Regions from separate parts of the Paenibacillus sp. FSL W7-1287 genome, predicted to be linked through region 3. Evidence: riboswitches for the same ligand, from Rfam matches in the RefSeq annotation. Region 3 holds a riboswitch; each other region holds the start of a gene.
What was found. A riboswitch is a leader RNA that binds a small molecule or an ion and turns the genes downstream of it on or off. The one in region 3 is predicted to bind thiamine pyrophosphate.

Region 1 (8,175 bases), 350 kb from region 3:
TAGAGTTCATAATTCAAATTGACTAATAAAACCTCAGATAATACCTTCTCTAGCAAGTCATAAATATCTTCAAAATGATAATAAAAAGTTGCGCGATTAATCATCGCTTCTGACGTAATATCCTTGATCGTAATATCCTTAAATTCCTTCTTCCCAGAAAGCTCGATGAAAGAATCCATGATTAATTTACGAGTCCGCAGTACGCGAGGATCGGTTTTCGTTGGCGTCATTCTATGATCCCTCCTACTTTTTAGACAAATACTTAGATGTGTTGTAAAAGCAACAGATTCAGAGAAATATTGGTGTTTATCAATACTATTATGGCTTAAACTACGATTGTAAAGCAAATCAACGGACGAAAAGAGGAATGGATTATGAGCAACAATCAAATGATGTGTGATCTAGCGACAGGTGTTTGTGGAGTAGCAGAAGAGGAAAAAATGGAGATTGTTGATTTCAATCAACCGAAAAAATCCATTGATGTATATTATGTAACCGATCCGATCTGCTCACATTGCTGGGCAATTGAACCTGTACTGAAAAAGTTTAAGGAGCAGTATGGACATTATTTTAACTTCCATGCCGTTATGGGTGGACTGCTAGAAAAATGGGGCGATGGACCAATTGATCCTGCCAATGGAATCTACAAGCCAGCGGATGTGGCCAGTCACTGGAGGGAAGTAGGACAATATTCTCGTATGCCTATTGACGGCTCACTGATGATCGACAACCCTGTTCAATCATCTTACCCGCCATCCCGCGTGTTTAAGGTTATTCAAAGTAAATATAGTGATGCGTTAGCGTATGAGTTCCTGCGTCGCACAAGAGAACAACTATTCGCATTTAACCAAAATATTTCAGATCAGTCTATATTGATCGATATTGTAAATAAGGTTGGGCTTGATGGTGAGGCGATTGTAAATGAAGCGGAACAACCTATCGGACAACAATTATTGAATGAGGACTTCACTCTAGCAGGACGATTAGGTGTTAAAGGATTCCCTACCATTGTTATGATCAATGAGGAAAACAAAGGTGTAAAAATTGGTGGTGGTCGACCGTTTGAGTATTATGTAGACGGATTAAAGCAGATTCTCGATCTGGAGGAACTGCAGCCGAAACAACAGCCTTCTCTATCAAGCTTACTAGAAAAAGAAAAGCTTTTATTCTCAAAAGAGATTGAAGTGATGTACGATGTTGAACAATCGGAAATTGATGCATTCATCGAAAAGGAGCTTTCTGAGGGGCATTATCAAGTGAAGGAAATTGTCGGAGAGCGCTATGTGACCATAAACAATTAACGATGCTGTGCTGTATGGTGTACTGCTCTAGCTCATAAAGCTAAGCAGCTCCTTTGAGCAGCGAAGGTGAACGAAGAAACTTAACTTGGCAAGCGAATAGCCCATGGATCGATTATTATGTGTACAATTTTCGATGTATTCGAGCTTCCTGTTCCTTGCTAGATATTATTAATAGTGCATTTCATAGTGACAAGGTCACGACAAAAAAACGGCTGCATCTTGCAGCCGTTTTTGCGGCAATAGGCGTACACTTGAAGAAGCAGTTACAGAACGCCTTTCTTCTTGTAGTAGTTGTCGTTATAGACAATGCTCGGATGATTCGGGTTTAATGCTTTTGCCTGTTTGTGGTGTTCGACGGCTTGCTCGATATTTCCCATTCGATCATAGCAGACTGTCAGCTGCAAATGAGGCAGCCATGTCGCTGTAGCAGGATTATGAAAGCTCATATCTGTCATATACTTTGATGTTGAAAGTGCTTGGGTATACCAATAAGTGGCTTCAGGATACCGTTTTTCGTGTAAAAACAAGCTGCCAAGCTGATAGCAAAAATCAGGACGAGGTGGCGTGTATTCAAGCGTCTGCAGTAGGCTACGAATGGCAAGCTCCCTCTGTTTTAATTGGGCATAGCAGTGCGCTTTGCGAGAGCAGGCTGCAATGTTATCCTCGACCCAGCCCTTTTTTCCTTCAAGAAACAGATCGTACCATTGAATGGCTTCTTCGTAACGGGCATGGTCGCGCAGCTCATTTGCAAAGTAAAATTGATCACGTGGCGTAAATTCTTCTCCTTGCTCCAATCGAGCTAAGTAAATATCGAGATTACGATTGGACGCATGACGTTCCTTCCGGTGCGTTACAGCAATGTCTGAGTGGAAGCTGGAGCCGTATACAGATAAATATTCATGTACTGGACCAATCCACTCAAAATTCATGGAGCGTTTAACGAGGCGATTGCGGCGATAGCTGTAGGTAGGTTTGCCATTCTCATCAAAGGCAAGATTGTACTTCATCGTAACGGTATCGTAGTTAAAAGGCTCGCGCTGCTTCAGCTCAAGTAAGCGGGCAAGATCCTCTGGCATCAGTACATCATCCGCATCAAGCCACATGATATAGTCACTGGTTGCTTGCTGAAAGCTGAAATTACGAGCAGCTGCAAAATGATTAATCCATTCAAAGTCATACACTTTTGCACCGAGCGAGGTAGCAATCTCTTTCGTCCGGTCTGTTGAGCCTGTATCCACAATGATGATCTCGTCAATAGCCTCCTTCACGCTATTGAGACAGCGAGCAATCACATCTTCTTCATTTTTCACGATCATACATAAACTAATCGTAATCAACAACATCACCCTTTATCAAAGTCTTGTATAGTCTTGTATAGTCTATTAGTCAACCATAAGAAAAGTGCTAGACACGTGGAATGAATGTGCCTGTATACCCCTATGTTTAGACGCAGCTTACAATGCTAGACGTGTTCATCATGAGCAGGGCTATCCAAATGAATAACCGTTTGCTATAATAAACAATAGATTAACCAATTGAATACGACACTTCGGGAGCTAAGATGAACTTGGCTGAGAGGAGAACTGTTCTGTTCTCGACCGTACCTGATCTGGATAATTCCAGCGTAGGAAATGTGCCATAACATTAACCGGCCACGTTTCTATGCCCGGTTTTTTTGTGCTCTGCAGCAGAGCAGATACATATTCGGGCATCGAAAACGATCAATTAACCTGTATGAACGTTTGAACAGCGGGCAAGCTGTTTCATAGCAGGGTAATGACGTTGCTGCAAGGCATCCTTCCTCTACGCGAAGGGTGTCTTTTTAATACCTATGATGATCAGCGTGTCAAAATGGTCAATCTAAAAAGAAAAAGAAAAAGAGATGGAGAGAAAAGCTATGAAAATTCAAAGCACCAAATGGCTCGTTATGGTTGTGCTGCTAGCGATGCTTACAGCATGCGGTAATACGGGGAATGCAGGAAATGCGGAGAATGCAGCAAAGGGGAATGAAGCAGCCTCAGAGGAAAAGCTGCGCAAGGTACAGCTTATGCTGGATTATACGCCAAATACAAACCATACCGGACTGTATGCAGCTCGTGACCTAGGATACTTTGCAGAGCAGGGCTTAGAGGTGGAAATTATTGCTCCAGCAGATGGTGGAGCAGACGCACATGTTGCAGCGGGAAATGTAGAGTTTGGTGTAAGCTATCAGGAAAATGTGACGCTATCACGCATCGCTGGTTTACCAGTTGTGTCGCTTGCGGCCATTATTCAGCATAACACCTCAGGCTTTGCATCGCCTAAGGATAAAGGCATTGTAACACCGAAGGAATTTGAAGGGATGCGCTATGGCGGATGGGGCTCTCCGATTGAGCAAGCCACAATCGAGTCCTTAATGCTTGCAGCAGATGCTGATTATAGCAAAATGGATATTGTGAATATGGGCAATAGTGATTTCTTTGCAGCGGTTGAGCGAGATATAGATTTTGCTTGGATCTTCTACGCTTGGACAGGGATTGAAGCAGAGCTGCGAGGGGTAGATCTTAATATGATCTATATGAAGGATTATAATGAAAATTTAGATTATTATACGCCAGTGCTTGTAACGGGTGAAGCGATGATTAAGGAAGACCCTGAGCTCGTTCGTAGCTTTGTCGCAGCAGTAGCAAAGGGATATCAGTACAGCATCGAGCACCCAGAGGAGGCGGCAGATGTATTGATTGCAGCAGAACCAGATCTTAATGCAGAGCTTGTTAAAGCAAGTCAGCAATGGCTAAGCCCACGCTATCAGGACGATGCACCACGCTGGGGTGAGCAGAAGCTGTCCGTATGGCAAGGATATGCTGACTGGATGTACAGCAATGGCTTGCTAGAGGGTGAGCTTGAAGCTGAAGCGGCATTTACTAATGAGTTTTTACCAGAATAAGTGAAACACGCCAAAGGCGAATTGTTAATAAGTAAACTAAAAAGAGGAGTGAAGGCTAAGTGGCTAATGCATTATTGAGCATTCAAATGATACCAAAAACGAATAACGGGGAAAGTGTCATACCTTATGTTGATCAAGCAATCGCGATCATTAAGGAATCAGGGGTACCGTATCGTGTAGCTCCGCTGGAAACAACAATGGAAGGCAATCTGGATGAGCTGCTGCGCATCGTTCAACGAATGCATGAAGCGATGACGGAGGCAGGATGTCCAGGAGCATTATCTCAAATCAAAATTTCCTACAACCCACAAGGTGCATCGATGGATAAGCTGCTGGAGAAATACCCGGATGGACAGTAGAAAGCGTCTATGGAGCAGCATATGGCCGCCAGCGCTAATGCTGCTTCTCATATTCATCGTATGGGAGTTTATCGTTCGCTATGAGCTGGTATATAGCTGGTTAATTCCGTCTCCCATAGGCGTAGGTCAAGAGATGATCAACAGCTGGTCAAGACTGATGGAGCATTGGCTGGCTACGATGCAGCTCACGCTGCTAGGCTTTGTTGGCGGTGCGCTAAGCGGTATTGCACTTGCTATGCTATTGCACTTTATTCCGATTATAAGACGTGCCATGTACCCTGTACTCATATTGTCGCAAAATATTCCCGTTATCGTCATTGCGCCAATATTAACGATGCTGCTAGGCTTCGGAATGCTGCCAAAGGTGCTGCTGATCGTGCTTGTTTGCTTTTTCCCAATCTGTATCGCTATGCTGGGCGGGCTTGCGCAGATTGATTATAGTTTGAATAACTATATGCGGATGATCGGGAGCAACAAATGGCAAACCTTCATTCATCTGGAGCTGCCAAGCGCGCTAAGCAATGTATTCAGCGGCTTAAAAATAGCCGCATCTTATAGTGTATTAAGTGCAGTTGTAGCAGAATGGCTGTCTCCTAAGGTTGGACTAGGAGGGTTTATGATCTTGTCTTCTCGTGGCTACATGCCGGAACGCGTATTCGCTACCGTGCTCCTGATCGTGATGACGAGCTTATTATTGTTCTGGCTTGTTACGCTGCTGGAGAGGCTTTGCATACGCTGGCGACCTCGGAAGGAGGCGAGCTAATGCTTGAGCTAAAAGGGGTAAGCAAGTCATTTGTAACAAATGGTGAGCGGCATGAGGTGCTGCGCAACATTAATCTCTCCGTTAAAAATGGAGAGTTTGTATCGATGATTGGTCCATCTGGCAGTGGGAAAACGACATTATTTCAATTAATTGGCGGATTAAATGAGCTGGATACAGGTGAGATCTGGCTTGAAGGCAATAATATTACGGGTGAGCGAGGACATATTGCCTATATGCCTCAGCAAGCGTCTCTGCTGCCATGGTATTCAGTAAAACGCAATATTGCATTAGCTTTGCAAATAGCAGGAGCGGGTAAAAAGGAGACTCAGCAGCAGGCCGAGCAATGGCTCGAGCGTGTAGGACTAGCTGAGTACAGTGATGAGTATCCATATAAGCTGTCAGGCGGTATGAGTCAGCGTGTATCGTTTCTGCGTGCGCTGCTGTCACCGCAAAAGCTAATGCTGCTAGATGAGCCGTTTGGAGCGCTCGATGCGCTAACAAGGCTGCATATGCAGCAATGGCTGCTGTCAATCTGGGAGCAGAACCGTCGCTCCGTGCTGCTTGTTACCCATAGCATAGACGAAGCACTTATGCTGTCCGATCGAATCATCGTACTATCGAGTCATCCTGCTACGGTCGTTCAAGAGGTGTCGGTTCCGTTCGACCGTCCTAGAAGCGGAGAGCTTTGGAGTACGGCTGAATTTAACGAATTAAAGCAGCTTATATATGGGTTGTTGCAGGCCCAAGGTGCAGGCTAAGCCTGCACCTTTTTTAGTCCTACTTTGATCACGATGTTAAACTGTTAGCTTATTCGACATCGAATCTTGAATTCAGCCAGTGACTTCGGTGCTCACGTACCAACTACAAGTGGATGCTTCCGTAGTCGTTTTCTGTGAAAACGTTTAGCTCCGCTCCTCAGTCCCTTGCTTTATCCAACTACATCGTTTTGAAGAAACGCACATCGTAAGCATAAACCTTGGTGCTGAAAGTAGGACTTATTGAAGCATAATTATAACCTTTAAGCTTTACATAATGGCTGTTGATATTTGATGATTACGAATAAATGTTCTATTACAAGTGTAATATCACAACCAAGGGAGTTGCGGTTCCTGTACAGCGATTGATGAAATACAAGAGCAGAAGCATAAAGATGGACTTGTTTGCCCGAATTGCAATAATCATTCTGTCGTGCGTTATGGAAAGTACGCTGCAGACCTCATGTTTGGGTTCGCTTTATTGAATGCATAATTGAGGGCTTTGCTTTTCTCTGAGAAAATGTGCAGAGCAGTTAAACGGTGAAGTCACGCATGTCACCTTGTTTTACTGGCGGCATAAGATTCTCTCTGCTCTAAAACAGATTCCAACCGAAGCATTTCAAGATATTGTTGAGATGGATGAGACTTACTTTCTGTACTCGGAAAAAGGCAAACGAAATATCACCCCCAACGCAAGCCTCGTGAACGTGGCGGCAAAGCTATATATCGTGGTATTAGCCACGATCAAGTTTACATACTGGTTGCTCATGACCGTCAGAAAATTCTTACTCTGGCATACTTGGGCGTGGACGCATTCGGACTACAAAATTGGATGAAGCGATTAGTGGTCATCTATCTGACTCAAACATGCTATGCATTGATTCGTGGAGGGCATTCAGTTCCTATGCGAATTCAAAAAGCTTTGCTCATTAATGTTTCAAGTTTCGACGGTAAACAACGTGCGAAAGGCATGTACCATATCCAAACGTAAAGTACTGCCACAGCCGCTTAAAAAAATGGAATGGATGGACCGCTTTAATAGTGTTGCAACCAAATATTTGCAACATTATTTGGCTTGGTTTCGTTATATAGACACAAGGAATATGAGAATACCTCAAGGAATAAGAAAAATATGTTGGTCAAATCGTGCCTGTTTATTCATGTAAGTTAACTCAGTATAAATTTACAAATATATTATTTGGAGATGAATTGAACTTGTAATTAGGAAGGATGACAATATGAGTAAGAAAAGTTATCTTGTTTTGATAGTAGGCGTTGTACTGGGGTTAATTGTTGGATGTGGTAATGCCAAGCAGGAGTATGTACTACAAGCTCCCTCCAGCCCTGTAATACAAGATAGCGGAATAGAGACATCATCAATTAAAGTTGGTAATATTGAAACAAATGACGGAAAGAACCTAAAAATATCAATGGACGGCGGAACAAAAAACAATTTCGGAGAATTGTCATTTCGTAAAGGTGAGACGTTCAAAATTTCTGTGGTAAGTGAAAATGACGGTGAACTTGAGATTGGTATATTGTCTATAGATACCGAAGAAGTATTCAGCGACATCGTGAAGAGCAGAGAAGATGAGGTCATTATTAAAGTCCCAGAATACGGGAAATACCGCATTTATATCAGCAATAAAGATGAGCAATCTGTCACTTTCGATATGAAGCTTAGCAAAGCCATTGAAGGACCAATAGTTTAGACAGTTGGTGGATTAATGGTCTTAGCGATTAAGCTATCGGGAACGATAGCTTAAAAAACCGCCTTTTCACTAAGGAGGTTTTCTAATCATCAAATATCAACATTAGAATTTAACATAGCCTATATAATAAGGAGGTTTGCAATGAACTACGCAGATACCCATATTCATTTGGAGCAATATCATTATGACCAGATTGAAAAGCTTATGGCAGAAGCAAAAGCAGCGAATGTTAAGTATATTGTGGCTGTATCCATGGATTTACCTTCTTCGCAAGCGACCTATGCACTTGCACAGCGTTATCGCTCAACGATAATGCCTGCTTATGGATTTCACCCTGAACAACCACTGCCTCGCGCAGA
Region 2 (8,175 bases), 1.5 Mb from region 3:
AGAATAGAGAATAATCACTCCATGTATTACATCAGATACTATTTCATTTCGATTGTAAACACGTAATTATATACACCGATGGCAATCCAAAGAAACACGAAAACTCCAATACACCAAAATAATAACTTTTTACTATTCATCTTAAGCCTCCACTCTAATAAACTCATACCTATTATACTTACATTTTACAAATAATACCACTTTATGATGAGATTAGCGGCAATAGAGGGTGAGCGCAGCGGCGAACGAGGCGTTACCAAATTTGTTAAGCTCAAGTATCCATTTGCGCCCGAACGTAAAGTATAATATACATACAAATAACGGAATAAATGAGGTCGTAACGATGAATCGATTAGACGAAATGTTTGTGATGAGCAGCGAGCAGAAGGAACGGTTAACAGCTATTGGCAAGCTTGCAGATTCCTTCGCCAGCGAGGCACATCGAGTGGATGCCGAGCATGATTTTGCGTTTGAACATATTGAGGCGCTTCGCAAGCTGAATTACTTTTCCTATACGGTTCCTCGCGAATTTGGAGGAGAAGGGGTCACGCTTTATGAGTTTGTTATGCTGCAGGAGCGCTTAGCTCAGGGTGATGCAGCGATAGCACTAGGCGTAGGTTGGCATCTAAGTGTAATGTTCGAGCTGAATCTCAATAAGCCGTGGTCTGAAGCTGCACTTGCAGCACTTAACGAGCAGGTTGTTAAGCAGCAGATCCTTGTCAACCGAGCAGCAACAGAGAAGGCATCTGGAAGTCCAACTCGCGGAGGAAAGCCACAAACAACGGCTCTACAATGCACGGATGGCTCTTATGTGCTTAATGGTCGTAAAACGTTTACGACCCTGTCACCAGTACTCGATTATTTTCTCGTCACTGCAGGCTTGGATGAGGATACCGTTGAGTTTATGATTCCTCGAACTGCCGATGGCTTACGGATTGAACAAACATGGAATATGCTCGGAATGCGCGGAACGGCGAGTCATGATCTAGTTATGGAGGAAGTACTCCTACCGGCCTCTGCCCTTATGCAGGTTTTTCCGGTTTTTCCGAAAAAGAAAGCCCAGCTGGCCGCTCCACATCTGTTGCATATTCCAGCTTGTTATCTCGGCATTGCACTAGCTGCAAGGAAAGAAGCGATTAAGTTCGCATATAGCTACCAGCCGAACTCACTCTCAACCTCAATTATCCATGTTCCTCATATCGTGCAGCAGCTTGGTCAAATTGAGCTAGAGCTGCAAACAGCGAGACATTTTATGTATAGCGTAGCAGCGAGATGGGATCAGAAGGTGCTTCCACCTGAGCAGCTTAGTATCGAGCTCAATGCGGTTAAAGTGACTGCCATACAAACCGCGCTTTCGGTTGTTGATAAGGCGATGCGGATAGTAGGAGCACATAGCTTAGCGCTTGATCACCCATTGCAACGCATGTATCGTGATGTGCGTTTTGGCTTACATAATCCCCCTATGGAGGATGCAGTGCTGTCGATGCTAGGAAGATTAGCGATAAAGGATATAGAACTAGAGCTAGAACACAAACAGGAGCATGAGCAGGATTAGTGAGAGTATAACAGTATAGTTAGCGCTCCTAGCTCGTCAAGAAGTGCCGATTGCTAGAGTCAATAGACATAAATTTTTTTTAAGCTGTTGCCAATATCTAACACATCATTTATAGTATTGTTAACTTCATATTGATACACGGGTGCTGGATAAAGTCCGGCTGAGATAGAAACCGTATGTTTCTGACCGTTAATCTGATCCAGGTAATGCTGGCGTAGAGAATTTTATCGAATTGTAACCATTCGTGTACTTTAAAGTTCTCGAATGGTTTTTTTTGTGCTTAAATACGCCAATATTTCCAATTAAAGGAGGAAAAGTAGATGACAAGATTTAGTGAAAGACTGTATGCTGCAGCAGGTGGAATTTGGGAGCAAAGCCACCGCCACCCATTTCTCACCGAGCTTAGCAATGGAACGCTTGACCCACAGCGCTTTATTTACTACATGAAGCAGGATTATGTGTATCTAATCGAATATTCGAAGATGTTTGCTTATGGCAGCATAAAAGCTCAAGATCTAGCAACCATCGGCAAAATGTCTGAGCTGTTACACTCGACTTTGCATGTAGAGATGGAGCTGCATCGTCAGTACGCAGAGCGATTTGGCATTAGTCGTGAAGAGCTAGAGTTAACGACTCCATCCCCAACACTAATTGCCTATACGAAATATATGCTCGAGGCTGCAGCACAAGGAACGCTAGCGGACGTAGTTGCTGCGCTTTTGCCATGTATGTGGAGCTACCGAGAGGCTGGATGCAGATTTGCTGAAATTCCTGAAGCTCTTGAGCATCCCCTTTATCGGGAATGGGTACTAATGTATAGCTCTAAGGAGTTTGGAGAGTTGACTGATTGGACAATCGCTCTGATGAATGAGCTGGCTGAGGGCTTACCAGAACGAGAGCTTGCACGATTAGAGCGTCACTTTGTAACCGCCTCAAAGTTTGAATATTTGTTCTGGGATATGGCTTATCGCCAGGAGGAATGGCCGGTTTGAACAAAGCTAAGCAGACGATAGAACAATACGCCCTTGTCGTTGAGGGACTCGTATACGGTTTTACTGAGGATAAGCTGCTGTTTGACGGACTAGATTTAGCTATTCCGACTGGAGAGTTTGTAGCACTGCTTGCACCGAGTGGAATCGGTAAGACGACATTGTTTCGATTACTTACAGGTCAGCTGCAGCCAATAGCTGGTGTACTTCATATTGGAGCTGAAGAGGCTGAAAAGACTGAGAAAGCAATTGGTCGTAGCATGCGAATAGGCTATATGCCGCAGCGTGACAGCTTAATGCCGTGGCGTACTGTGCTCGATAATGCAGTGCTTGGCCTGGAGTTGTCAGGAGTAAGCAAGCATAAAGCAAGGCAACAAGCTTTAGAGCTGCTACCGCAGTTTGGTTTAGCTGGCACAGAGAACAGCTATCCGCATGAGCTGTCGGGTGGGATGCGACAGCGAGTATCCTTTTTGCGATCGATGCTTGGTGGAAGCTCGATGCTGCTGCTAGATGAGCCGTTTAGTGCTTTGGACGCGATGGTACGAATTCAGATGCAGGAATGGTTGCTTCAAGTATGGGAGCAGCATCGCAAAACGATATTATTCATTACACATGATATTGATGAGGCTATCTTGCTTGCTGATCGAGTGCTCGTAGCAGCAAGCTCACCAGTAAGCATGCTGCATGAGATTGTGATAGATTTACCGCGTCCTCGCTCCTACGATATCGTGCTCGATCGTGAGTTTATAGCACTAAAGCGGCGAGCGATGGAGCTGCTTGGAAGAGGTAGCCTGCCGCGTGAAAGCTGAATATGGAGCTACTTAGCATGAGGCTGTATATGAGGCTAGGTATGAAGTTGAATATGAAGGGTTACGACATGATTACAGGCTGGAGTTTCACTGAACATAACGGACTGATCGATATGAGAATCTACGTTCAGCATTAGGAAAGGAAAGGGTGACACACCTAATGAACAGTTCAGCAAAGGCAGCCTTAAAGGTAGGGAGAGACGATACACAAGATGTCTCCAGTGAGATAAATGCACGTAAGGCAACAGATAAACAAACACATAAGCCAGTACATAAGCAGATCCGGCACAAATTATTAGCTAATTTTCCTTTGCTAGCTTTTATCCTACTTCTAGCAATCGTATGGGAGGGCTTGACGCGACTGCTTCCAATTCCGCATTACATTATTCCACGTCTGTCTGCGGTATTACAATCTTTAGTTGAACACGCGCCGGTGCTCGCTAAGCATTTTGTCATAACGCTGAACGAGTCGATAATCGGCTTAATGATCTCTGTTCTCTTAGGATCATTATGTGCTCTATTGATTGATAGTATAAAAATCGCACAACGAACGCTCTATCCGGTCATTATCGCATCGCAGACGATTCCTATCATTGCATTGTCACCAATTATGGTGATGTGGTTTGGCTACGAGCTGTGGAGTAAGGTAGCGGTTGTCGTGTTGTTTACATTTTTCCCGATTACAGTAAATACGATCGCTGGATTGCGTGCTGCTGATCCAGACATTGGCGAATTGATGCGCTCGATGGGAGCAAGTAAAGGTGATTTGTTTTGGAAATGGAAGCTACCTTCCGCCGTGCCTCATTTTTTCACAGGCTTGAAGATGGCAGCCACAATTAGCGTAGGCGGTGCGACATTAGGAGAATGGCTTGGAAGCGAGGCTGGCTTGGGTATGTATACGAAGCGTGCCTCGAATTTGCTGCAAGGCGAAGCTGTATTTACAGGCGTGCTGCTGCTGTCAGCTATGGGTATTATGTTATTTCTTACCGTACAGCTTATTGAGCGAATCGTTAAAGGTGAGCGCAGATACTAAAGTTTAAAGATATAAAGCTTACATAAAAAAAGCTTACACTAAAAAGCTGTTAGAGAGATAAAGAACACTTACTAATGAGTAGATAACGAGCAAGTAAATGATTAGTAAATAGATTTAGAGATAGGAGATTAGGAGATAGATATGAGAAATGTAACGAGAAGCTTCAAAAGGGCATGGATTGCTACTGTTCTTATTGTAACGATGATGACACTAAGCGCGTGTGCTGCACCAAAAGCAACAGAGAAGGAGCAGCAATTGGACGAATTAACGGTGCTGCTTGATTGGTATCCGAACGCTGTGCACTCCTTTTTATTCGCAGCAGAATCACAAGGCTATTTTGAAGAAGCGGGTCTACATGTAAAGCTGCAAACACCTGCTGATACGAATGACGCAATTAAGCTTGTTGCAGCGGGAAAGGCTGACTTAGCGATTAGCTACCAGATGCAGGTGGCGATTTCACGTGGCGAGGATATTCCAATTGTCTCTGTCGCAGCACTTGTTAGGCATCCACTCAATCAGCTGTTTATTCTGGATGATAAGAAGGTTGAGCGTCCAATGGATCTAGCTGAGTTGAAAATCGGTTATCCGTCCATCCCGTTATATGAATCGTTCGTTAAAACGATGTTTGCCCATGACGGCGGTGATCCGTCGCAGCTTACCTTTGTCGATATTGGCTGGGACTTAATTCCAGCGATGACGACAGGCCGGGTCGATGCAATTATCGGCGGCTACGTAAATCATGAAAAGCTGCTGCTGGAGAAAGAAGATGTGAAGCTGAAAACATTTATCCCTTCAGAATATGGGGTTCCAGATTATTATGAGCTGGTGCTTACAGCAAGCGAAAAGGGCATAGAGCAAAAAGGCGATGTCTTCAAGCGCTTTATAGAGGCGGCCACTCGAGGATTTGAGTATACGATGGAGCATCCATCTGAAGCTTTGCAATACTTGCTTGATAAGCAAAGTGATAACTTTCCATTAGATGCTGAGATTGAACAGCAAAGCTTGGCCATCTTGCTGCCGTTGATGGATGCTGGCACGGAAGCGTTTGGCAAGCAGTCCGAACAGTCTTGGCAGCATGCGATTGACTGGCTAGTCGAGCAAGGGCAATTGAAGAAAGACATTGAGGCAAAGGATGCGTTTCGTAACCTGTAATGACAGATGAAGGAGGCCGAGCATGAAGAGATATTCGCGGCAAATGCTTTTCCAGCCCATTGGAGAAGCAGGGCAGAAGAAGCTGCAGCAAAGTTCAGTTTGTATTATCGGTATGGGCGCACTAGGTACAGTATTAGCTAGTCATATGGTTCGAGCTGGTGTTGGCTTAGTACGGATGGTAGACCGAGATTATGTGGAGCTCAGTAATCTGCAACGTCAAATGCTGTTCGACGAGGATGATGTAAGAGATAGTCTGCCGAAGGTAATCGCAGCTGAGAACAAGCTTCGTAAGGTGAATTCCTCTGTTCAGCTTGAGGCGATTGTTGCGGATGTATCCCTGAATAATATCGATGCACTGCTGCAAGGAGTAGATCTAGTGCTCGATGCAACGGATAATTTTGCTACTCGCTACTTGCTTAATGATGCATGCTGGCAAAGGAATATTCCGTTTGTGTACGGTGGCGCGGTAAGCTCTCGCGGGATGAGCGGCATATTTATTCCCGGCCAAACGCCCTGCTTACGCTGCTTTATTCAGTCAGCAGACAGCACGGGGCAGACCTGCGATACGGTCGGCGTAATTGCGCCAGTCGTGGATATCGTCGCTTCCTATCAAGCAGTAGAAGCATTAAAGTTTCTTGTCGGTGCAGAGAAGCAGCATAGAGAAAGCTTGGTTACTTTTGATATATGGCATAACCAGTATTTCGAGCTGAAATACAATGCGCCACGACCAGACTGCCCTTGCTGTGGAACGAAGCAGTACCCTGCACTACAAGAGGAGCAGCAGCTGGTCGTTACACTATGCGGCAGAGAGACGGTACAGTTTGTTAGTCGCGAAGAGCTGAATCTTAAGCAATGGAAGGAACGTCTTGAGGGGATAGCTACAGCGATAAGATTCAATCCTTATTTACTCAAGGTAGAACTTCCAGAAGGAGAGCGTCTCGTTATATTCGCTGACGGGCGTGTGCTCGTACAGGGTACGGAGGATCTCGTTCGAGCGAAGACGATCTATGCTAGATATATCGGTATGTAATCACTTGGAGGTGTAAAGCGATGAAGGATTTTAAGTTATACGCGATTACAGGTGAGCAGTTTCATCCTGGGAGGGATATGCTCGACGTAATGGAGCAGGCGATATTAGGCGGCGTTGATATTATTCAGCTGCGAGATAAATCGGGAGATATAGAGGCCATACGCAAAAAAGCAGTCGCACTGCGCCAATTAACTGCTAAGTACGGCGTAACATATATCGTTAACGATTATATCGATATCGCGCTAGAGGTTGATGCAGACGGGGTACATCTTGGGCAGGGCGACGTCCCGCTCGCCGAAGCAAGACGCAGAATGGGAAAGAAAATTATAGGCATCTCAACACATGCAATCGAGGAAGCGATTCAAGCGGAGCGTGATGGAGCGGACTATATCGGGGTTGGACCAATTTATCCTACGAAGACGAAGGAGGATGTGGTCGATCCTGTAACGGTTTCATACGTGAAGGAGGTTGCGAGTACGATTAAAATCCCGTTCGTGGCGATAGGCGGTATTAAGCTGCATAACGTAGATGAGGTCATTAAAGCTGGTGCCACGCGGATATGTGCAGTTAGTGAAATTGTCGGCAGTGATGATATTCAGCGTACCTGCCGTGAATTTTTAAGCAAGCTGGAGAAAGCGAGGGCTATACATGGAATTGATCATTAATGGGAAAGTACAGCAGCTTGAAGCGAAGACGATTAAAGATGTTGTCGAGCACTTTGGACTTTCAAGTAAGCCCATTGTCGTAGAGGCGGATGGTGTAGTGCTCGTATCTGAGCAATGGGTGGATACTGCCGTCAAGCCAGGCATGAAGATTGAGCTTGTTCATTTTGTTGGAGGGGGCTGAGGAGCTTGACGATGGATACATGGAAAATAGGTAACCGAACTTTACATTCAAGATTTTTCATCGGAACGGGGTTATTCCCGAATCCTTATGTACAGCAGGAGGCGATTCGGGCTTCAGGAGCTGAGGTGCTTACCTTCGCTATTCGTCGCATTAATCTGGAGCAGACCGAGGATGATTCGATACTGCAGCATATCGAGCCAGAGCAATTTCAGTTTTTGCCGAACACTTCCGGTGCTCGCACAGCAGAAGAAGCGGTGCGAATAGCTCGTCTAGCTCGTGCATCAGGATTAAGTGATTGGATTAAGGTTGAAATAAGCGCGAATGAGCGAACGCTGCTGCCCGATGCGCTGGAGACATTGAAGGCAACGGAGATTTTAGTGAAGGAAGGATTTACCGTGCTGCCTTACATATCGGACGATCCGATTATGTGTAAGCGGCTTGAAGAAGCGGGAGCAGCCGCTGTGATGCCCGGGGCATCACCGATTGGAACAGGTCTAGGCATACTTAATCCTTATCATCTTGGTCTTATTGTAGAGGAAGCGAAGGTGCCGGTAATCGTCGATGCAGGGCTCGGCACAGCGAGCGATGTGGTGCAGGCGATGGAGCTAGGAGTCTCTGGTGTGTTGATGAATACGCCAGTCGCTAAGGCTCGTGATCCGATCAAGATGGCACAGGCGATGCGGGTAGCGATCGAGGCGGGACGACTTGCTTATCTGGCAGGAAGAATTCCGAAGAAAAAATATGCATCAGCGAGCAGCGGG
Region 3 (8,175 bases):
CATACTTAGCTGGTAAACGAAGCTGCTGCATAAATGAATAAAGCAGCTTTACAGGTGGTGAGGTAAGCAGCAGCAGTAAGCTGATGATGCCGATTAATAAGGACTTCGTTCCGATCATCATACCTGAATGAATACTTTCATGGGAGATCTTTATGATCCACCATTGCCAGATGATATCATTTCCTCTGCCGAATAACGTCAAGGTGATACCTGAGGACAAGCTGGATATGAGGATCGGAATATGAAGTAAGGCAACCTTCCGCGCGGGGAAACCACTGCTAGACCAGAGCACGATACTAAGGCAAATGATATAGCCAACATATAATCCAATGGCGCGACTGAAAAATACAAACAGCATGATAGCGAATAAGGCAACAAATTTTAATGAAGGATTACAGCGATGTAGCCAGGTTTGTTTGTTAGGTGTGAACCAGTTGAGTAAGCTGTTCATCGTCTGCCTCCTTAGAATATAGCGCATGTGCTGGTAAACATGTCGTTAACGTACCATGCTCAATATGCCAAATTTGTGTTGCGAAGCGCCTCATAATTTGCTCATCATGCGTTATCATCATAATCGTTACGCCACTAGCCTGTAGCTGCTGCAGCCACTCAAGCATAATAAAGGTGCTGCGTGCATCTTGACCGAAGGTAGGCTCATCCAGTAATAGTATGGAACGATTTTCGACAAGTGCTGTCAACACGCTTAGTCTACGCTTCTGTCCGATGCTTAGCTCATAAGGATGTCGGTCAGGCGGTACGCTTAATTGAAGCTGCTCGAGTGCCGCTGATGCTTCAAGCGTTAGCTGCTGAAGATCGATTCTGCTCTTGCGTTGTTTAGGAGCAAATAGCCTTTTTATCCAATGTTCGCCTTGCTCCTTCTCTGTTCGTTCCTTATCATACTTGACGATAAGTGAATGCGTAACCTCATCAATGATTCGATCTGTAATGAATTGCAGCTCAGGATTTTGAAAGACATAGCTCATCGAAGGAGGTATGTCCTCGCCCACGTCCTCACCTTGGATGCGATAGCTGCCATTAGAGGCTAGCAAGCGTGCCAATGCGAACAGCAGTGTGCTTTTACCAGCCCCATTTGCACCTCTTATCGCAATCCAATCTCCTTGCTGTGCGGCGGCATATGGTACAACGAGTGAATACGCTCCGCGTTTAACTTTAAAGTTTTGCAGCTCGAGCAATGGTTGGCTACCGCTAATGTTTGGTTGAGCTTGCAGCTCGGCAGTAGCTTCAGCTCGGAAGGCTAAGCTTAGTGAGTTCGATTGATAAGAAAAATACTCCTCCCATATATTCGGATACCATATCCCTTCCTGCATTAAAAATGACTTCTGCTCTGCAAATACATGAGACGGGTGGCCATCAGCAATAATGTCACCTAGACGATTTAACACTACGACACGATCAAACCAGTCGAGAATACCGTCAATATGATGCTCAACGACAATGACGGTATGCTGCGCTAACGTGCTACGGATCGTTTCCCATATATATTGCTTGCCCTCAGGATCTAGCAGGGCAGAAGGCTCATCAAGAAATACAACATCCGGCTTAAGAAGCAATACCGCCGCAAGAGCAAGACGCTGCTTCATCCCTTGTGACAGCTCTGCAATCGGAGTATGTAGCTTGGGCAAGTGCAACTGGACATGCTCCAGAGCTTCCTCAATGAGCTGCTTCATCTGCTCTTGTGGGATTTGTTGATTTTCAAGGACAAACGCAAGCTCCTCATCGACATAGCTCATGCAGAATTGCGTGTCTGGGTCTTGAAAGACAAAGCCCCAGCTCTCTGGCTTTGTAATTTGCTCTGCCAGCAGTGGGATTTGGACTGCTCCCGGTATAATGCCGCTAATAATTTGTAAAAGCGTAGACTTGCCACAGCCGCTAGGTCCAAGCAGCAGTAGTTTTTGACCATGAGGGATGGAAAGGGTGAGATCGTTGAATATAAGCTGCTTTTCCCCACTGTACTTGGCTCTCAGCTTCGTAACACCTATCGCTTTATTCGTCATCCGTTAAACTCCTTCTTTACTGCTTAAGGTTGTCAATTTCTGAATAGTCAATTGGGCGAATTAACGAAGTGACCTTCGTTTTTTCTAGCGCAAGCACGATATAGTAGGCGAAGATCCCTGTAAAGATAAAGGCGCTAATGACACGTAATCCGTACTTCACGATTAATGCCCATGTTTCCAATTCAGCGTAACCATAGCTTAGATCTAGCAGGAAGCCGCCAACGCAGGACATGATGCCTGCTAATCCTGCAACTGCAATTGAAAATTTGCGATATCGGAATGCTAGGAAGACGAGCTCAGCTCCAAGACCTTGAATTAATCCGTACATTAGAACCTCAAAACCGTTACCGACTAACGCGGATAGACTTGCACCTGCAACACTTGCCAATAGCGCTGCCCCAGGCTTGCGAATAAGAAGAGCAGCAAATGGACCGACCATAAACCACATACCATAAATTAATTGACGCAGCGTTGGCAATAACGGCTTCACTACGCTGTATAGATCGTCCCAAAACTTCATGATTACTCCAAATACGATACCTATCACTATAATGACAACGATGTCTACTAAACTAAGTTTTTTCATGTTTTGACTCCTCCAACATTGTTTTGTATGCACAAAAAAACCGTCTGGATATACGCAGACGGTCAGAAAATCCCTCTTTTTCTAAACACCCATTCTCTACGCTGGTATTATCCAGTTCAGATCAACGGTCAGTAGCGGGGTAATAGCTACTATCTCAGCCTGTTTCCACAAGCACCCGGACGGTTTATATGCAACTGTGATCTAATGTACTATACATTTCCAAACTTGACAACTGTATATTAAGAAATTGTAAAGGTTGAGGAATATTTATAGCTCGTCGGGATGGCGGAAATTAGCCATCTGCTCTAACAGCTCGTGAGGCTGCTCCGCGACAAGATTAAGTGCAGCGTAGCGTCCTTTTAAGAATTGCTCCTGTACCATATGATCAAACAGATGGATTAGCGGGTTGTAGTAGCCTTTAACATTCAATAGACCGCATGGCTTTTTGTGCAGCCCAATTTGACTCCATGTAATGACTTCAAAGTACTCCTCCATTGTCCCAGCACCGCCAGGCATAGCAATAAAGCCGTCTGATAGATCCATCATTTGATGCTTACGCTCATGCATTGAATCAACCTTAATGAGCTTGGTAAGCTGCTCGTGGGCAATTTCTCGATGTGCCAGATGATGAGGGATTATGCCGATAACCTCTCCGCCAGCTTTTAACACAGCATCTGCAACCGCCCCCATCAAGCCCGTGCGCGAGCCACCATAGACGAGACCGATGCCACGTTGAGCAAGCTCATTACCTAATGCAATAGCAGCTTGTTCATAGTCAGAAGAAGCTCCAATACTGGAACCACAGTATACAGCAATACGTTTCATAGCAACTCTCCATTCTACATTAGGATAGGTTTAGTATAATTTTTCCAAAAGACATAAGCAAGCAGGAGTAAATGTGGATACTGTAAAGCATGCGGCAGAATAAGCTTGGGCCATTTAATGCAATGTGTAGTGCGTGTTTAACCTTATGCGCTTGGACTTGTCAACATTCAAACATATTACTTCGTCTACGTTGTTAGGACTAAGATCAGGACGTTAAGTCTTGCAGGATGGAGAACGTCATTGAATATTATTTGGTAGTGTCATGGATGTTGGGTGGGAATATGTCGTTATGTCATGTGGAGGGGAATTTGAGATTTTGAGATGGCAAAATGGTTCGGAGTGAGAATTCCTTTATGACATATCGAATAAAGCTCAGTATACAAGCTCCTACTTGCCGTAAGGCGCAGCTAGTTAATGTCACTTCCAGCCGGCGATATAAAACCCGCCAGTCTGGAAGTATATTTCCGCTGTTTAATAGCTTTAGTCTTCGTCATTAAATGTATCTAAAGCGGCATTCCCTTGTCCTTGATCACCAGGGTACTCACGCTCGGTTCCTGCATGCTGTGCTCGATCTTCATAATCAAATCGATTGGGAGGACGTTGATCCTTGCGCCACGGTGTACTCTTACCTAGTTGTTCTGCATTCATAGGCGAACCATATGGGCCGTCCGCGAATTCTTCTGGAATAAGGTCGTTGCGCTGGGATTCTACAGTGGCAAGATCAGTAGACTCGCTTCGTTTTTCATTCATAAAACCATCTTTAGACATGGAATACCTCCTACAGAATTTTCCATAGTATGCCCATGAGGCGGCAGAATATTATGGAGCACATGATAGATAAAGATTCTTTGCAAATTTTACTGAGGTGGTTGTTATAAGCTTTTATATACGCTACAATGGAAGGAACTTGAGGAACGGAGGGTTGTCCTAATTATGGGTGTTATAACTTACGGAAGATTGCGTTTTTTACTTTGTCCTACGAATTAAATAGTGAACAAAGGCTCTGTCTGCGTGCGGAGCAAACGGAATCGGTCTGCCCATTTTAGGATATCTCGCTTATTTAAAGTGTTTAGGGACAGTAATGATTGCTGTCTCTTTTTTGTGCTTGCAATAGATCATTTACTTAAGATGGAACATGATTCATGCTCAGCTTTTGCCATTTTATCGTTGTGGCATAGGCTTGTTTGAGTATGCAAATTGTTAAGCTCCCTTCTAGTAAACCGCTGCAGACAGCGGTTTTTGTTTTGAAAAAAACAAGAATGGAAGGGATTTATCTATGATGAGGCATAGCAAACAAAACCGAGCGAAAAGCAAAAAGAAAATCAGTCCTAATTTTACAGGTCAACATTTGCTTCATAATCCAAAAACGATTAGGAGATTGATCGAAGTGGCGAGATTAAAGTCTAATGATCTGGTACTTGAGATAGGGGCAGGGAAAGGAGGACTTACTTTCCCGATTGGCGAGCAAGTAAGGAAGGTTATTGCTGTGGAAATCGATGCTGCTTATGCTCAAGCACTGAAAAGCAAAGTCACTGCAAGTGAGCGTTCACATATTTCAATCGTTCAAGCGGATATTAGAACGTATTGCTTGCCAACAAGTTCATTCTCAGTCGTGGCGAATATTCCGTTTTCAATTACGACGCCGATTCTAGAGAGGCTGCTTGGTGCAGAAGGAAGAGCACTGCAAAAAGCAACATTAATTGTAGAGAAGGGTGCAGCAAAACGGTTTACACAAAAAACTACGTTTGATTCACGTTTATTGATGTGGAAAATGTTCTTTACGTTCAAGCTCGAGAGCGTCATTCCGAGAACAGATTTTGCACCGCCACCGCGAGTAGATGCTGCAATAATGATCATAAAGCGCAGAGAAACGGCTTTAATTCCTATGCAAGAAGCGAAAAGATTTGTTGCGTTCGCAGCTTATGTGCTTAGAGCCTACAAGGCACCGGTATCTGAAGTGCTCAGAGGTATTTTTACACCAGCACAGCTTAAAATTGTATTGGCACAAGCTGGTCTCCATCGAGAGCATATCGTAGTGGATATGAAGCTGCATCAATGGGGGACGCTATTTCATGCAATGCTGAAGCATGTCCCTGCTCATCGCTGGCCAAGGAATTAATATATTAGAAACAACAGGAACAATTACAAAGGCCAAGCTAAGTAGACACATCTACCTAGCTTGGCCTTTACCACTATATTATCTCCTACTCGACTTATCCTTTTCCTTATAAAACTCATGATACAGCTTCATCAGTGCCCGTTTCTCGATCCGAGAGACGTAGCTGCGACTAATCCCTAAATCCTTAGCAATTTCGCGCTGCGTGCGCTCATCACCGCCGCTAAGTAAGCCAAATCGCGTGATGATTACCTCTTTCTCTCTATCATCAAGAATACTGAGGTTTTTGAAAATTTTACTCTTTTCCATCTCTAGCTGTACTTGATCGGCAATATCGTCCCCTTCATTGCCAAGTATATCGATTAAAGTTATTTCATTGCCCTCTTTGTCAGTGCCGATAGGGTCATGAAGCGAAACGTCCTTGCGAGTTTTTTTGAGGGAACGAAGGTGCATTAGTATCTCGTTCTCAATACAACGAGCAGCAAAAGTAGCCAGCTTGGTGCCTTTGCCTTGCTGAAAGCCTTCGATCGCTTTAATTAACCCAATCGTGCCGATTGAGATGAGATCCTCTTGATCCTCACCCGTATTGTCGAACTTCTTCACGATATGTGCGACTAGACGCAAGTTATGTTCGATTAACGTATTTCGTGAATCTACATCCCCCTCAGCCATTCGCGTCAGATGATACTGCTCTTCCTCTTCCTTCAACGGCTGTGGAAAAGCATTGTTCTTGACGTAGGATACTAATAAGGTCAATTGCTTAATAAATAAGGCGATTGATGTGAAAAAACCAGGCATAGCTCCACCTCCTGATGAACTTTACATGGGCCTAAAAAAGGCAGCTGCAGTCTGTTCTCTAATGTATGTGGGTAGCTGCCCAGTTGTGCCTGTACCTTAAAAATAGGTACGAGCATATGTAGCATTCATGACAGGAACGTTCAACTAATCGTTATGCATTAGCTTTTTTATTAGCATCTCGGAACCTAGTCGGGGACATGCCCTTATAATCCTTAAATACTTTGCCAAAATAGCTTAAATGATTAAAGCCGCATCTGAACGCGATATCGATTACAGGCATATTCGTTTCAACTAATAGTGTGATAGCATGCTCCAGTCGAACTTGGATTAAATATTCAATGGGTGTTATACCGAGCAATTTTTGAAAGCAACGATTACATTCACTTGTACTTATATTTACCGAGTTTGCAATATCGATAAGCTTAATTGATTCATGAAAATGCGTATGGATATAGTTTAGCATCATATTAATGCGCTGCTGATTAATGGACAAATCAATTTGACTATTACTGATAAGTATCTCCCTAGAATCAACGACGAGGTGATTCCAAATCTTAGCTAAATGACTGATGACTAACAGTTCATAGCCGAATTTCCTTTGCTGATCTAATTGATAAATACAGGTTAATAGACGGATGCATTCCTTCTGCCATGCAGCATCGCGTAATTCAATATAGGGGATGCCCTTACTGTTCACTAGAGCATGAATATAATTTTCATAAATGAGACCGTGTTCAACATTAGCGATCTGCGGGCTAACAATAACTGAAAACAAAATTGCATTTTGTGAGCTAGTTGAGCTAATAGAATGTAACACCTCAGAGTTAATAAAAACACCTTCACCAGCTCGAAGAACAATAGATGCATCGTTCGCTCTAACCTCAACTTCTCCTTCTAATACAACAGAGAATTGAAATTCTTTATGCCAATGTAAATTTATATAGCCTAAATCATAGTTATGAAGATCGTCCAAATAAACCTGTATTGGAAATTTTATGCTGCCGTACTGTATTAATTCTTTTTTACGATGATCAACGTTAATTTTATTAATTTGCATAAATCCTCCATATTAGGGTAGTTAATGATAGATTTAGAAGGAATAATTAGAAATAATTAATATGTGAATCAATTTCATAAATCTAAAGCCCCGATATGACTAGCTTTCTAAGGCATGAAAAAAGGAGAACCTCCCCAAATCTCGAAATTGTTAAGTACCACCAAAACAATGAGATGAAAGGATGAACCCCTATGCCATATATTCGACACGAAAGTCTGTTTTCCTTGCAAGACTTGTTTTCTATGGAGCAAAAATTTCGTTTTGAAGCCATATTTAGTGCAATAGATATTCAACCTTTACTGTCCGTGGTCAGTAAAAAATCAAGGCTTGGTGCTCCCGTTGAAGTTCACTACTCGGCGATGATTTACTCGTTAATCGCTAGACTCATTTCACGCATCCCGACAATTAAAGATTTAATCAAAAGGCTCCGTGAGGATCTTTTGTTTCGTCTGGATTGTGGCTTTATGCTGTCAGATTCCATTCCTTCTGAAGCATCCTACTCTCGGCTTATTCAGAAAATTAGTCAGAGCAACGCACTAGAGCAGATGCAACAACAAGTCATTACTCATGCACTGCAAGAAGGATTTATTCTCGACGATACGATTGCCATCGATGCTACACATGTAGTCGCTCGTGATCAAGCACCTAAGAAGCAAGCGAAAGAAAAGCCTGAACCTAAAAAACGTGGACGTAAGTCGAAAGAAGAACATAAGATTTGGCTCGCACAAAAACAAGCTGAAGAAGCAACAAAAACGATTTACCAACGAGAAATAGCTGA

Region 1: another riboswitch for thiamine pyrophosphate. It lies ahead of NSQ99_RS12095 (ABC transporter substrate-binding protein); the one in region 3 lies ahead of NSQ99_RS13640 (ECF transporter S component).
Region 2: another riboswitch for thiamine pyrophosphate. It lies ahead of tenA (thiaminase II); the one in region 3 lies ahead of NSQ99_RS13640 (ECF transporter S component).

The regions. Positions count from the first base shown of each region.
Region 1 is NZ_JBBORD010000001.1:2,635,799-2,643,973, reverse strand. Features, by position in the region: partial or broken gene NSQ99_RS12110 (TetR/AcrR family transcriptional regulator) at 1-230, opposite strand, end outside; gene NSQ99_RS12105 (DsbA family protein) at 375-1,301, shown strand; gene NSQ99_RS12100 (glycosyltransferase) at 1,565-2,617, opposite strand; TPP riboswitch at 2,841-2,950, shown strand; gene NSQ99_RS12095 (ABC transporter substrate-binding protein) at 3,199-4,227, shown strand; gene NSQ99_RS12090 (MTH1187 family thiamine-binding protein) at 4,287-4,586, shown strand; gene NSQ99_RS12085 (ABC transporter permease) at 4,576-5,349, shown strand; gene NSQ99_RS12080 (ABC transporter ATP-binding protein) at 5,349-6,107, shown strand; partial or broken gene NSQ99_RS12075 (IS1595 family transposase) at 6,466-7,270, shown strand; gene NSQ99_RS12070 (hypothetical protein) at 7,343-7,816, shown strand; gene NSQ99_RS12065 (TatD family hydrolase) at 7,958-8,175, shown strand, end outside.
Region 2 is NZ_JBBORD010000001.1:1,466,132-1,474,306, forward strand. Features, by position in the region: gene NSQ99_RS06620 (acyl-CoA dehydrogenase family protein) at 344-1,555, shown strand; TPP riboswitch at 1,684-1,793, shown strand; gene tenA (thiaminase II) at 1,876-2,547, shown strand; gene NSQ99_RS06630 (ABC transporter ATP-binding protein) at 2,535-3,353, shown strand; gene NSQ99_RS06635 (ABC transporter permease) at 3,514-4,386, shown strand; gene NSQ99_RS06640 (ABC transporter substrate-binding protein) at 4,528-5,538, shown strand; gene NSQ99_RS06645 (ThiF family adenylyltransferase) at 5,561-6,568, shown strand; gene thiE (thiamine phosphate synthase) at 6,589-7,233, shown strand; gene thiS (sulfur carrier protein ThiS) at 7,217-7,414, shown strand; gene NSQ99_RS06660 (thiazole synthase) at 7,426-8,175, shown strand, end outside.
Region 3 is NZ_JBBORD010000001.1:2,988,813-2,996,987, reverse strand. Features, by position in the region: gene NSQ99_RS13650 (energy-coupling factor transporter transmembrane component T family protein) at 1-451, opposite strand, end outside; gene NSQ99_RS13645 (ABC transporter ATP-binding protein) at 420-2,015, opposite strand; gene NSQ99_RS13640 (ECF transporter S component) at 2,032-2,601, opposite strand; TPP riboswitch at 2,678-2,790, opposite strand; gene NSQ99_RS13635 (LOG family protein) at 2,869-3,426, opposite strand; gene NSQ99_RS13630 (hypothetical protein) at 3,907-4,194, opposite strand; gene erm (23S ribosomal RNA methyltransferase Erm) at 4,703-5,545, shown strand; gene sigK (RNA polymerase sporulation sigma factor SigK) at 5,624-6,340, opposite strand; gene NSQ99_RS13615 (AraC family transcriptional regulator) at 6,492-7,397, opposite strand; gene NSQ99_RS13610 (transposase) at 7,589-8,175, shown strand, end outside.